2 linked regions of the Methylosinus sp. H3A genome follow. The protein of the gene in region 1 interacts with the protein of each later gene in a pairwise test. Links are inferred from orthologs where the notes say so. Each region holds a gene or a part of one and is shown on either strand. Other genes may lie near its edges.

What was found.
Region 2: the proteins of rpe (region 1) and eno interact in binary tests that used the Escherichia coli proteins (3 or more experiments, as listed by UniProt). The link is inferred for Methylosinus sp. H3A from one-to-one orthologs.

What each region holds. Positions count from the first base shown.
Region 1 is NZ_JADNQW010000005.1:2,764,689-2,772,573, forward strand. What follows is about bases 2,378-5,145. They hold rpe (ribulose-phosphate 3-epimerase), read right to left. Parts: upstream 4,221-5,145; coding sequence 3,534-4,220; downstream 2,378-3,533. Other genes in these bases: IY145_RS15840 (pyruvate kinase), read right to left, coding at 2,378-3,450; IY145_RS15850 (hypothetical protein), read left to right, coding at 4,401-4,763; fba (class II fructose-bisphosphate aldolase), read right to left, coding at 4,817-5,145. In the rest of the region: IY145_RS26325 (DUF6538 domain-containing protein), read right to left, coding at 1-1,708; more of IY145_RS15840, read right to left, coding at 1,960-2,377; more of fba, read right to left, coding at 5,146-5,899; tkt (transketolase), read right to left, coding at 6,165-7,885. UniProt on the Escherichia coli protein: Catalyzes the reversible epimerization of D-ribulose 5-phosphate to D-xylulose 5-phosphate.
Region 2 is NZ_JADNQW010000005.1:2,140,138-2,145,564, forward strand. What follows is about bases 2,559-5,427. They hold eno (phosphopyruvate hydratase), read right to left. Parts: upstream 4,701-5,427; coding sequence 3,417-4,700; downstream 2,559-3,416. Other genes in these bases: IY145_RS13095 (valine--tRNA ligase), read right to left, coding at 2,559-3,235; IY145_RS13105 (creatininase family protein), read right to left, coding at 4,881-5,427. Also shown: IY145_RS13090 (hypothetical protein), read left to right, coding at 1-399; more of IY145_RS13095, read right to left, coding at 521-2,558. UniProt on the Escherichia coli protein: Catalyzes the reversible conversion of 2-phosphoglycerate (2-PG) into phosphoenolpyruvate (PEP). It is essential for the degradation of carbohydrates via glycolysis.

The DNA of each region.
Region 1 (7,885 bases):
ATTTGAGATCGGGGAAGACCATCTCATAGCCGAGTGCTCTCACGGCCGCGACATAATCGAGAAAGCCGAGGCGGATAAGCTCCGGGTGCAGGACGACCAAGCGCTCGGAATACAGATTTTTGATGCGCCGAATTTCGCTCGTTCTGATCTTTATATAGTGGAGGCGTTGTAACTTGCCGTCGATCACCGTGTCGACGTAGGCCACGTCACGGACGGAGAGGCCGCAGATCTCCTCGCGCCGCGCTCCGGTGTAGTGGAGCATGAGCGTCGCGAAATACAGCGCGCGGTGGAAGACGTGCGGGCCTGGGATCAATATCTCGTCGTCTTTCCAACCGGCGCAGCCGATAAAGAAGGCGAGGCGGAAGATGGCGCCGGCGTCGGCTTCGGTCAGGAGTCCACGCTTCGTGCGCCCGCGTTCCGTGGACTTGCGACGCATCAGCGTCATGTCGATGTCCCGGTCGAGCTTGTGGCCGCGGCTTCGAATATGGGCGAGGACTTGGCCCAGAAATGAAAAATGCCGATTGACCGTTCCGGCGACCAAGCCGCGCTCCGATGGCGGCTTGGCCGCGCCGATCGCGCGAAGCTGATCGAGCGTCCGGTGATTGTCTCGCGGGCTGCGGCCGTAGCTCTTGGCGACAGCGCCGAAGAGGTCGTCGAGATCGCCCAGGTGCTTCTGGTGGATGTCTTCGAACTCGACGACGCCCTGCTCGAGGAGGAGCCTCGCGAAAAGCCGCGAAATCTGACGCACCTGACGCTGGGATTTCGTGTCCCAGGCCTTGGCGTCCGCATTCTTCTGGATGACCCCCTCGGCGAACACGACGAATGGATGCTCGTCGAGCGTCAACGGCTTCGTTCTCGCCGCCTTGGCGGGACTCGGCGCGGGGTCGGCAGGCGGCGGCGCATGTTCGTTTCGGGCGCCTTCGGCCGTCGCGGCCGCTTCTCGAGGGACGACAATCGGGGATGAGGCGAGGGGCGCAACGACGAGCCTCGTCTCGGCGTGATCGACCGAGTCGCGGGGCGCCCTGGCGTGATCCTTCAGAATGTCGGCGATGGTCTTCTCGATCTCGACGCGCACGCCGTCATGCCGGCGCTCCGACTGAAAATTCGCCTCGGCGAAGGCCCGGTAGACCGTCTCCTGCGCGAGCGCGAGATTCATCGGATTGGGCTCGCCGCCGACCTCCTCGACGAGCGTCGCGAGCCGCTCCTGCTTTTCGGCGGCGACGTTTTGGCGCTGCATGAGATCGAGCATGAAGGTGATCTCGGCGATCTCGTCCGGCCCCATCCCCTGCGCCGCCATTTGCGCGGCGGAGCGCTCGTCGACGGCGGCGGCGCGTCCGCGCGTCTCGAGCAGGCGATAGACGTGCCCCATCACGCGCTCGCTGCGGCGGCTCTTCTCGGGATCGAAATCGTTCTCCGTGCGTTCGCGCGCCGCTACGGCCTCGAGCTTGTCGAGGTGCTGCGTGAAGACGATGCGGAACACCTTCTGAATTTGCTGCTGTGAGAGGCGACTGGTCATGGCGGCCGGAAAAAAACAACGATCGGCGAGCGCGGAAATCTGGCCGGCGAGGTAGCGCGCTCTCCCGGGGTTGCTGGTGCGCAGGCCGAGAATCAGCGTCGCAGAATTTCTCGATTCGGCAAGCGCCGATGGCAGTCGCCGCCGCCAATAATAGAACGCGCCGCGACGCACGACATGGGGTATGGCGGGCACGAAATTCTCCGTGGTGTACCAGCCATGTGTCACACGGATGTGGAAACGCGCCCCAGCTGAGGCGGTTTTCTAGCGATTCCAATGATTTGCGGAATTCTGGCTGGGGCGGGAGGATTCGAACCTCCGTATGGCGGAATCAAAATCCGCTGCCTTACCACTTGGCGACGCCCCATCGAGCCGCCTGGCCGAGTCGCCGGGCGGCGGCTATCCCATAATGCCCTGGCGTCGCCTCCGCAACTTTTTCGGCGCTTTTAGTCCCAGGCGCGCAGCGGCGTGTAACGCGCGAATTTCTTCGATTGATGGCGATCCATCCGGGCGAGCACGTCCCGCAGGAAGGTCACCGCCTCGGCCAGATAGGGGCCTTTGTTCAGCATCACGCATTCGGCGCGCTGGGCCATGGCGGCGTCGGTCGTCTCGGCCCGGCTCGGCGCGCCGTCCTTGATGAACTGGTCCAGCACCTGTGTCGCCCATATCACCGGCGCATGAGCGGCCTCGCACAGCCACAATATTTCTTCCTGCATCTCCGACAGCCGCGCGAAGCCGAGCTCCACAGCGAGATCGCCGCGGGCGATCATCACCGCGGTCGGGTGATGCAGCGCCGAGCGCATGATGAGCTGCGGCAGATTGCGCACCGCCAGCGGCGTCTCGATCTTCAGCACGATCGTCTGCTTCGGCAGCGCGCCGCGCCGCGCCGCCAGATGGTCCTGCAGCAGCTCGACGTCGGCCGGCTCCTGGACGAAGGAGAAGCCCACGAGATCGGCCTTGGCGGCGACGAAGTCGAGATCGCGGAAATCCTTTGGCGTCAGCGGCGGCAGGCGCAGATCGGTGGTCGGAAAATTCAGCCCCTTCTCGACCTTGAGCCGTTCGCCCTTGCCGCGCGCGCTGAACACCTCCAGCTCGACGCCGCCGTCGATCGCGCCGACGACGCGCGCGCCGATCTTGCCGTCATTGATCCACACCTCGGCGCCGAGCGTGAGCTGGCCGATCGCCTCCGGAAAAGAAGGCGCGATCGCGACAGGCCCGACGCCGCGCGAATCGAGCGCGGCGACCATGGCGAAACGGTCGCCGCGATAGAGGCGCAGCTTCTCGGGAGCGCGCAATCGCTCGATGCGGCATTTGGGCCCGGCGAGATCCATCAGCACGCGGCAGTTGCGCCCGAGCGCGCTCTCGGCGGCGCGAATATTGGCGATCATCGCCTCCCAGGCGGCGGCGTCGTCATGCGCGCAGTTTATGCGCGCGCAGCCCATGCCGGCCTCCAGCAGCCGGCGGATCAGCGAAGGATCGCTCGCGGCCTCGCTCGGCAGCGTGACCATGACGACGGCGTGGGGCGTCGTGGGGACGGCGCCGAAAATGCGGTCGCGTGTGGCGCAGAGGGCGTCCTCGCCGGCGCGCATGGCGGCGGGCGAGGGGTAGGGGGCGTCGGCCTCCCCGGTCAGCCGACGCAGCGTCGCCAGCAGCGCGTCGAGCGCCTCCATGACCTTGGCTTCGCTGCGGCCGAGCGAGGACAGGCCGAAGGCCGAGAGGCGAGATTGCAGATCGCTGAGGTCGCGGCGGCGCAGAGCGAGGTAATGCGCGAGATTCTCGGCCGCCGGCGCGGCGTCCGGCGGGAACGGCCCGCCCCAGCGCTCGAGGAGCGCGCCGCCGTCGGCGACGACCTCCTCACGCAATCGCGACAGGGCGGTCAGCAATTCGAGAAGATCGGCGCGCGCCTCGCTCGCCGTCCTGTGAATGGAGTCGTTCATCGGATGTGGTCCGTTCGAGGCTCGGCGCTGATGCTCTCCTCCTCCTTCGTGACGGTTTCGCAACGGCCGTCTGCGACGAGCCGTCACACGGCGAGCGAGCCGGCGGCGGCCGCCGCTCCGCGCAGCGCAGCGATATTCTCGCGATAGGCGGCGACGCCCGTTCCCGCGAAGACGGCCGAGCCGGCGACGAGAACATCGGCGCCCGCCTCGACGATGGCGCTCGCCGTCTGCGGCGTGACGCCGCCGTCGACCTCGAGGAATATGTCGCGCCGCCCGATCGTCTCACGGATGCGGCGGATCTTGTCGAGCTGCGAGGGGATGAAGCTCTGCCCGCCGAAGCCCGGATCGACGCTCATCACCAAAATGAGATCGACATCGTCGAGCACATAGTCGAGCGCTCGCTCGCTCGTGCCCGGATTGAGCGAGACGCCGGCCTTCTTGCCGAGCGAGCGAATGAGCCGCAGCGAGCGATGCAGATGGGCGCCCGCCTCGGCATGCACGGTGATGATGTCGGCGCCGGCCTTGGCGAAGGCCTCGACATAGGGGTCGACCGGCTCGATCATCAGATGCGCGTCGAAGACGCATGAGGCGTGCGGGCGCAGCGCCTTCACCACCGCGGGGCCGAATGTGATGTTGGGCACGAAATGCCCGTCCATCACATCGAGATGAATCCAATCGGCGCCGGCGGCGGCGACGTCGCGCACTTCCTCTCCGAGCCGCGCGAAATCGGCGGAGAGAATGGAGGGGGCGATGACGATGTCATGAGTCATATGAAAGGCTCCGTCGCAGCCGGCAGTCGAGATAATGGCGGATCCCGCCAAGGGCAAATGCGATCCGGCGGGCCGCATCAGCTTGCGTCACGCAGATTTCGCAATGGCCATGCACCAATGAGATGGCGGCGCCCGGTCTGTACCGCCCGTCCGCCGTATACAACATAGAGGGGGGACCCCATGAAAAAAGCCATTGCTCTCGCGGCGCTGCTGGCGCTGTCGGTTACGAACGCTCTCGCCGCCGATTGCGTCGTTCGCATCAAGCGCACGGCCTGCGCCGGTCAGGAGGCGGAATCCTACAAGAAGTGCAACGGCAAGCAGGAGTGCGACACGCAGGAATCGGCCGAGAGCGAAGCCGAATGCTCCGCGTCGGCGTTGAAGCACTGCGACAACTCCCGCCTGGATATCACGAAATACAAGGTCGTGACGGCGACCTTCAAGGGCGCGGCGCTGACGGGCGGCTTCGCCTCCAGCGGCAAGCCCAGCGCGAAGGGCACGAATTTCTGCGCCGCCGATCGTCCTGATCTCAATCAGTGCAAATAAGCGCGAAGCGAGCATCGACGCGCCCGATATATCAGGGCGCGCCGTTTTAGACCTCACTCCGCGGCCTTCTTTTCCGCGAATTGCGGATCGAGCGCGCCGCTGGCGTAGCGCTTGGCCATATCGGCGAGCGGGATCGGCTTGATCTTGCTCGCCTGGCCCGCGGCGCCGAATTCCTCATAGCGCTGCTTGCACACTTTGCGCATCGCCTCCTGCGCCGGCTTCAGATATTTGCGCGGGTCGAACTCGCCCTTGTTCTTCAGCAGCGTCGCGCGGATGGAGGCGGTGACGGCGATGCGGCAATCGGTGTCGATATTGATCTTGCGCACGCCGAATTTGATGCCGCGCTGAATCTCTTCGACCGGCACGCCCCATGTCTGCGGCATCTCGCCGCCGGCCTCGTTGAACGCGTCCTGCAAATCCTGCGGCACCGACGATGAGCCATGCATCACGAGATGCGTGTTCGGCAGGCGATTGTGAATCTCCTCGATCACATGCATCGCGAGAATGGCGCCGTCGGGCTTGCGCGAGAATTTGTAAGCGCCATGCGAGGTGCCCATGGCGATGGCGAGAGCGTCGACCTTGGTGCGGGCGACGAAATCCACCGCCTGACTGGGGTCGGTCAGCAGCTGGTCGTGGCTGAGCTTGCCCTCGGCGCCATGGCCGTCCTCTTTCTCGCCCTCGCCGGTCTCCAGCGAGCCGAGCACGCCGAGCTCGCCCTCGACCGAAGCGCCGACCCAATGGGCGAGATCGACGACGCGGCGCGTCACCGCGACATTGTAGTCATAGCTCGCCGGCGTCTTGCCGTCGGCCTCGAGCGAGCCGTCCATCATCACCGAGGTGAAGCCGAAGCGAATGGCGCTGGCGCAGGTCGCTTCGCTATTGCCATGGTCCTGGTGCATGACCAGCGGAATGTCGGGATACATGATCGCCAGCGCCTCGATCATCTTGGCCAGCATCACGTCATTGGCGTAGGAGCGGGCGCCGCGGCTCGCCTGGATGATGACCGGAGCGTCGACCGAGGCGGCTGCCTCCATCACCGCGAGGCCCTGCTCCATGTTGTTGATATTGAAGGCCGGCACGCCATAGTCGTGCTCGGCGGCGTGGTCGAGCAATTGTCTCAGGGTGATGAGCGCCATTTGCGGTGTCCTCCCAGTGCCGGAATTCGATAAAGTCTACGGCGGCGCCGCCAGAGCAATGCGGGGGCGCAGGCCGATTCCGCTGATAGCGATATAGCGGAGCGCCGGCGATGTCATCACCTCCCGCTGCCGCCCGCCGAGAATTGCCGCTCCGCCTCGGGAGGGTTTCTCTTGGTCTATTCGTTCGAGCTCGAAATCTGAATATTGGTCCCCGGTCGGCGCGACGCCCGCGAAAATCGCGGACGCCGTTTCGATCGCGTTTTGGTCAGAGCAGCGCTTCGGCCGTGTCGGCCACGCCTTTGGCCGTTATGCCGAAACGCTCATAGAGCGCATCCGCCGGCGCGCTGGCGCCGAAGCCGGTCATGCCGACAAAGGCCCCGCGCTCGCCGATCCAGCGGTCCCAGCCGAGTCGCACGGCCGCCTCCACGGCGACGCGCGGCGCGGCTCCGAGCACGCTCGCGCGATAGGCCGGCGATTGCGTCTCGAACAGCTCCCAGCAGGGCATGGAGACGACGGCGGCGCGCTTGCCGCGCGCCCACAAAAGATCGGCCGCCGCCAGCGCGATCTGCACTTCCGATCCGGTGGCGATGAGCGTCACCTGGCGTCCGCCGCTCGGCTCGCGCAGCACATAGGCGCCGCGGGCGGTGAGATTCTCGCCGATCGGGCGTTCCAGCGTCGCCAGATTCTGGCGCGACAGGCTCAGCACGGAGGGCGTCGTCCGCGCATTGAGCGCGATCTCCCAGCATTCGGCCGTCTCGATCGCATCCGCGGGGCGGAAGACATAGAGATTGGGCATGGCGCGCAGCGAGGCGAGATGCTCGATAGGCTGATGCGTCGGCCCATCCTCGCCGAGGCCGATCGAATCATGCGTCAGCACATAGACGACGCGCTGGCCCATCAGCGCGGAGAGGCGGATCGCGCCGCGCGCATAATCGGAGAAGACGAGGAAAGTGCCGCCATAGGGAACGAAGCCGCCATGCAGCGCAATGCCGTTCATCGCGGCGGCCATGCCGTGCTCGCGCACGCCATAGTGAATGTAGCGGCCCGAGAAATTCTCCGCCGAAACCGAGCCGAGCCCCTTGGTGATGGTGAAATTGGAATGGGTGAGATCGGCCGAGCCGCCGATCGTCGCGCTCGTCGCCGCATTGACGACGCCGAGCACGGTCTCGGAGGATTTGCGCGTCGCGACCTTGGGCCGCTCGGCGGCGAAGCTCTCGCGCAGCGCGCGCAGCGGCGTGGCGATCTCGCCCGCAATGTCGCCCTTCAGAAAGCTCTCGAATTCGGCGCGCTTCGGCGAGGCGGAAAGACGCTGCTCCCAGGCGAGCCGCTCGCTTGTCCCGCGGAGCCCGGAGGCGCGCCAGGCGTCCAGAGTCTCGGCAGGAATCTCGAATGGCTCGTAGGGCCAGCCGAGCCCCGCGCGGGCGAGCTCGATCTCCGATGCGCCGAGCGGCGCGCCGTGAACCGTCTCCTTGCCCTGCTTGCCGGGCGCGCCATAGCCGATGACGCTGCGGCAGGCGATGAGCGAGGGCCGCTCGTCCTGCTGCGCCTGCGCGAGCGCGGCGGCGATCTCCGCTGGCGCATGGCCGTCGACGCGCTGCACATGCCAGCCGGAGGCGGCGAAGCGCGCGAGCTGATCGGTCGAGGTCGAGAGCGTCGTCGGCCCGTCTATGGAAATTCCATTGTCGTCCCACAGCACGGTCAGCCGGCCGAGCCGCAAATGGCCGGCGAGGTCGATCGCCTCATGGCTGACGCCCTCCATCAGGCAGCCGTCGCCGGCGATGACATAGGTGCGATGGTCGACGAGATCGTCGCCGAAGCGCGCCGCCTGCAGCCGCTCCGCAATGGCGAGGCCGACGGCGGTGGCGAGACCCTGGCCGAGCGGGCCGGTCGTCGTCTCGACGCCGACCGTATGGCCATATTCGGGATGGCCCGGCGTCTTCGAATCGAGCTGGCGGAATTGTTTGATGTCGTCGATCGAAACGCCCG
Region 2 (5,427 bases), 620 kb from region 1 along the record:
GGATTGTCCGGCCGATGGGATCGCCGCCGCGACGCAGGAGTCGCGCCCCCGCTTATCGGCAATGACAATTGGGTGAGGGAACGGCCGGGCGCCGCGCGGCGAGAGCAAGGGACATTCGGCGAGCGGCAATTCGCGCTCGCTTTGTCGCTGGCCAGGACGCTTCTGGCGACGCGCGCGCAATTCGTTCTCGCTTTGCGAGATGTCTCCCTCTCGCAATCGGGCCGTGAGCGGCCGGATGCGCTCTTTCTCCACACTGTCGAGCAGAATGTCGACGACGCGCTCTACGCCATAGGGCGGGACGGGCCGACGACGCTCGAGGAGATCGTGCGTCGCGCGATCGACGATATAGTGAACGAAGCCTCGATCGCGACGAGCGGAACGCCGTTCTTCGCCGATTAGACGCGCGCCAGTAAAAGCCTTCGCGCGATTGGACCGGCCCGTCATTGCGCGCGTCGCGAAGCAATCAAAAGCCGTAGTGCGGCCGCTGGATCGCTTCGCCCTTTGCAATGCGACGAAACGATCAGCCGAGGCGTTTCGCCGCCGCTGATAGTTTCTCGATCCGCGCGCGCGTTTCTTCCAGGCGCTCGCGATTTTCCTCCACCACCTCTTCCGGCGCGCGGGCGATGAAATCGGCGTTGCCGAGCTTGGCCTCGATCTTCTTCGCTTCGCTCTCGAGCTTGGCGGTCTCCTTGGCGAGACGCGTCTTCTCCGCGGCGAAATCGATGACGCCCTCGAGCGGAATGGCGGCGAGAACGCCGCGCACGATGAGCTGCGCGCTGCTCGCCGGCGCCGCATCGGCGAAGGAGATCGCCGAAAGACGCGCGAGCTTGCGCGCGGTCTCGTCCCAGCGTGTCACGCGCGCCTGAACCTCTGCATCGGCGCCGACGAGAACCAGCGCGACTTCCGCGCCGGCGGGCAGATTCATCTCCGAGCGCACGGAGCGCACCTCGGAGACGAGATCGACGATCCAGCCGATCTCCGCTTCCGCGGCGGCGTCCTCGAGGCCGGCGAGATCGGGCCATTGCGCCAGCGCCAGCGGCGTTTCCCGCGCTGGTCCCTCGAAACCTTTGATGCCCCACAGCTCCTCGGTGATGAAGGGCATGAAGGGATGCAGCAGCGCATAGACCTGATCGAGCAGAAAAGCCGTGGTGGCGCGGGTCTCGTCCTTGGCGGCGCCGTCCTCGCCTTGCAGCAGGGGCTTGGCGAGCTCCAGATACCAATCGCAGAACTCGTTCCAGACGAAGCGATAGGCCGCGCCGGCCGCGTCGTTGAAGCGATAGGCCTCGATCGCCGTGGCGATCTCGGCGGAGGCGCGCGCCGCCTCGCTGACGATCCAGCGATTGAGCGTGATCTCATTCTTCTTCGGATCGAAGCCGGAAACGCGCGCGCAGCCGTTGATCTCGGCGAAGCGCGAGGCGTTCCACAGCTTGGTCGCGAAATTGCGGTAGCCGACGACGCGTTGCGTCGAGAGCTTGATGTCGCGCCCCTGCGCCGCCATGGCGGCGAGGGTGAAGCGCAGCGCATCGGCGCCGAACTCGTTGATGAGATTCAACGGGTCGATGACATTGCCCTTCGACTTCGACATTTTCGCGCCCTTCTCGTCGCGGACGAGGGCGTGAATGTAGACGTCGTGGAAGGGGACTTCTTTCTTGAAATAGAGGCCCATCATCATCATGCGGGCGACCCAGAAGAAGATGATGTCGAAGCCCGTCACCAGCACATTGGTGGGATAAAAGCGGTCGAGCTCCTTCGTCTCGTCCGGCCAGCCGAGCGTCGAGAAGGGCCAGAGCGCGGAAGAGAACCAAGTGTCGAGCACGTCCTCGTCGCGCGTCAGCGTCACATCGCGTCCATGCTTCGCGCGGGCGGCGGCGAGCGCCGCGTCTTCGCTGTCCTCGACGAAGACATTGCCGTCCTCGTCATACCATGCCGGTATGCGATGGCCCCACCACAGCTGGCGCGACACGCACCAGGGCTGGATGTTCTCGAGCCAATCGAAATAGGTCTTCTCCCAATTCTTCGGCACGAAATTGGTGCGGCCCTCGCGCACGGCGGCGAGCGCCGGCTGCGCCAGCGTCTTGGCGTCGACATACCATTGGTCGGTGAGGCGCGGCTCCAGCACGGCGCCGGAGCGGTCGCCATGCGGCACCATATGCTTATGGTCCGACACTTCGGCGAGCAGCTCGCGCTCCTCCATCATCGCCACCACGCGCGCGCGGGCGGCGTTGCGATCGAGGCCATGCAGAGCGGCGACGGTCATGTCGAGCTCGGGAGAGGGCGCGACATGGTCGAAGAATTCGTGATTGTCCTTCAGCGTCACGGCGCCTTCGGCGTCGAGCACATTGATGAGACGCAGCTGATGCCGGCGGCCGACCTCGAAATCGTTGAAGTCGTGCGCGGGAGTGATCTTCACCGCGCCCGTGCCCTTCTCGGGATCGGAATATTCATCGGCGACGATGGGGATGAGCCGGCCGACCAGAGGCAGGCGCACATTCTTGCCGACGAGCTTGGTGTAACGTTCGTCCTCGGGATGCACGGCGACGGCCGTGTCGCCGAGCATGGTTTCGGGACGCGTCGTCGCCACGGTGATGAACTCGCCGGTCGGCTGGCCGTCGTGATAGACCACCGGATATTTGAAGTGCCACAAATGGCCCTTCACCTCGATCTGCTGCACCTCGAGATCGGAAATGGCTGTGAGCAGCTTCGGATCCCAATTGACGAGGCGCTTGTCCTTATAGATGAGCCCATCGCGATAGAGCTGCACGAAGACTTTCACCACGGCGCGGGAAAGTCCTTCGTCCAGGGTGAAGCGCTCGCGCGACCAGTCGCAGGAGGCGCCGAGCCGCTTCAATTGCTCGACGATGACGCCGCCCGACTCGGCCTTCCAGGCCCAGACTTCCTCCAAGAACTTCGCGCGGCCCAATTCGCGGCGATGCTGCTGGCGCTCCATGAGCTTGCGCTCGACCACCATTTGCGTGGCGATGCCGGCGTGATCCGTGCCCGGCTGCCACAGCACGTCGTCGCCGCGCATGCGATGATAGCGCGCCAGAATATCCTGCAGCGTATTGTTGAGCGCATGGCCCATATGCAGCGAGCCGGTGACATTGGGCGGCGGAATGACGATGGAAAAGGGCTTCGCGCCGGCGCGCTCCGGCCGGCCGGCGCGAAAGGCGCCCGCCTCTTCCCAGAGCTCGCGCATCCGCGCTTCGATGGTCGAGGGGTCGAAGGTCTTTTCCATGGGCATGGGGGAAGCTCGGAACTACTCCCTCTCCCCGTTCACGGGGAGAGGGTTGGGGTGAGGGGCCGGGGCGCGAGGCGGATTGGTCGAAAGAGCGAGGGCTCGGGGCGGAAGCGGCTTGCCGCTCCAATTCCCCGAGCCCCTCACCTCGACCCTCTCCCCGCGCGCGGTGAGAGGGAGATCAGACCAGCGCCTTCAGCGCGCTGCGGCCGGCGTAGATGGCCGCCGGTCCCAGCTCCTCCTCGATGCGGATGAGCTGGTTATACTTCGCGACTCTGTCCGAGCGCGCCAGCGAGCCGGTCTTGATCTGCCCGCTATTGGTGGCGACGGCGATGTCGGCGATGGTCGAATCTTCCGTCTCGCCGGAGCGATGCGAGATCACCGTCGTATAGGCGGCGCGATGCGCCATCTCCACGGCGGCGAGCGTCTCGGTCAGCGTGCCGATCTGATTGACCTTCACCAGCAGCGAATTGGCGACGTCTTCATCGATGCCGCGCGCCAGGCGCTCGACATTGGTGACGAAGACATCGTCGCCGACGAGCTGGATCTTGTCGCCGAGCGTGTCGGTGAGGAGACGCCAGCCCTCCCAATCGTCCTCGGCCATGCCGTCCTCGATCGTGACGATCGGATAGGCCTCGACGAGCTTTGCGAGATAGGCGACCTGCTCCTCGACGGTGCGCGTCGTCTTCTCGCCCTCATAGACATATTTGCCGTTCTTGAAGAACTCGGTCGAGGCGACGTCGGCGCCGAGATAGATGTCCTCGCCCGGCACAAAGCCGGCCGTCACGATCGCCTCGACGATGACGTCGAGCGCCGCCTCGGCGGAGGGGAGGTTGGGGGCAAAGCCCCCTTCGTCGCCCACGGAGGTGGAGAGGCCCGCCTTCTTCAGCGCGGCTTTCAGCGTGTGGAACACTTCCGCGCCCCAGCGGATCGCCTCGCGCACGGTGGGCGCGCCCACCGGCAGGATCATGAATTCCTGAAAGTCGATCGGATTGTCGGCGTGGACGCCGCCATTGATGATGTTCATCATCGGCACCGGCAGCACGCGCGCCTGCACGCCGCCGATATAGCGGTAGAGCGGCAGAGAGGAAGCGTCGGCGGCGGCCTTGGCCACGGCGAGCGAGACGCCCAGAATGGCGTTGGCGCCGAGGCGCGACTTGTTCGCCGTGTCGTCGAGCTCGATCAGCGCCTCGTCGACCGCCACCTGATCCTCGGCCTCGAATCCGGTGAGCTCGGTCGCGATCTCCTCATTGACGCTCTGCACGGCGTCCAGCACGCCCTTGCCGAGATAACGGGTCTTGTCGCCGTCGCGCTTCTCCGCCGCCTCATGCGCGCCGGTGGAGGCGCCGGAGGGCACGGCGGCGCGGCCGAAGGAGCCGTCCTCCAGCGTGACCTCGACCTCGACCGTGGGATTGCCGCGCGAATCGAGTATCTCGCGCGCGTGAATATCGATGATTTCGGTCATGTCGGGGGCCTCTCTGGCGTCTGGCTGCGCAGTTGCGCGCGTTGTAGACCGAACCGCGCCGACGCGAAAGCCTCCAAAGACAGCGGATGGCTGCTTCCCAGTGGCGTTTTCGGCTGGAGCCGCGTTTTCGCCGAAATGGGCGGGCGCAACGCGCTCTATTTATTAAATAGCTGAAGCAGTTTAGCTTTCGTCCTCGCCTCGCGGCGCTTTCGCAAACCGCTCGAGATCGAAAGCCTCGACGTCGCGCAGAAGCTCGACGAAGGCGGTCGCCCAATAGTCGGCCGCGGCCTCGCCCTTGGCGGCGCTGGCCGCCGCCGCATCGCCGATCGCGCCCTCCTTGGAGAGGTCTTGCGTCATCCAGCCGAAGCCGATCGGCCTGTCGGCGCGCAGCCAGGTGAAGTCGCGCTCGAAATCGAGACTCGCGGAGCGGAAATGGCGTGCCTGCGCCATATCGACGAAATCGGGCGCGAACGCCAGCATCAGCGAGGTCTCGATCTCCCCGCCATGGACGCCGAGGCGTATCTCTTCCTCGCCGAACAGCCCGTCCGGATAGCCGAAGCGATGCCAGGAGCAGGAGACGGCGAGCAACTCCTCGCGGGCGCGCAGCTCCAGCGCGGCCTGGGAGAGGAGCGCCGAGTTGCCCCCATGTGAATTGAGGAGCACGAGCTTGCGGCAGCCGGCGCGGGCGACGCCTTCGCCGATCTCGCAGAGGAGGCGCAGCGCCGTC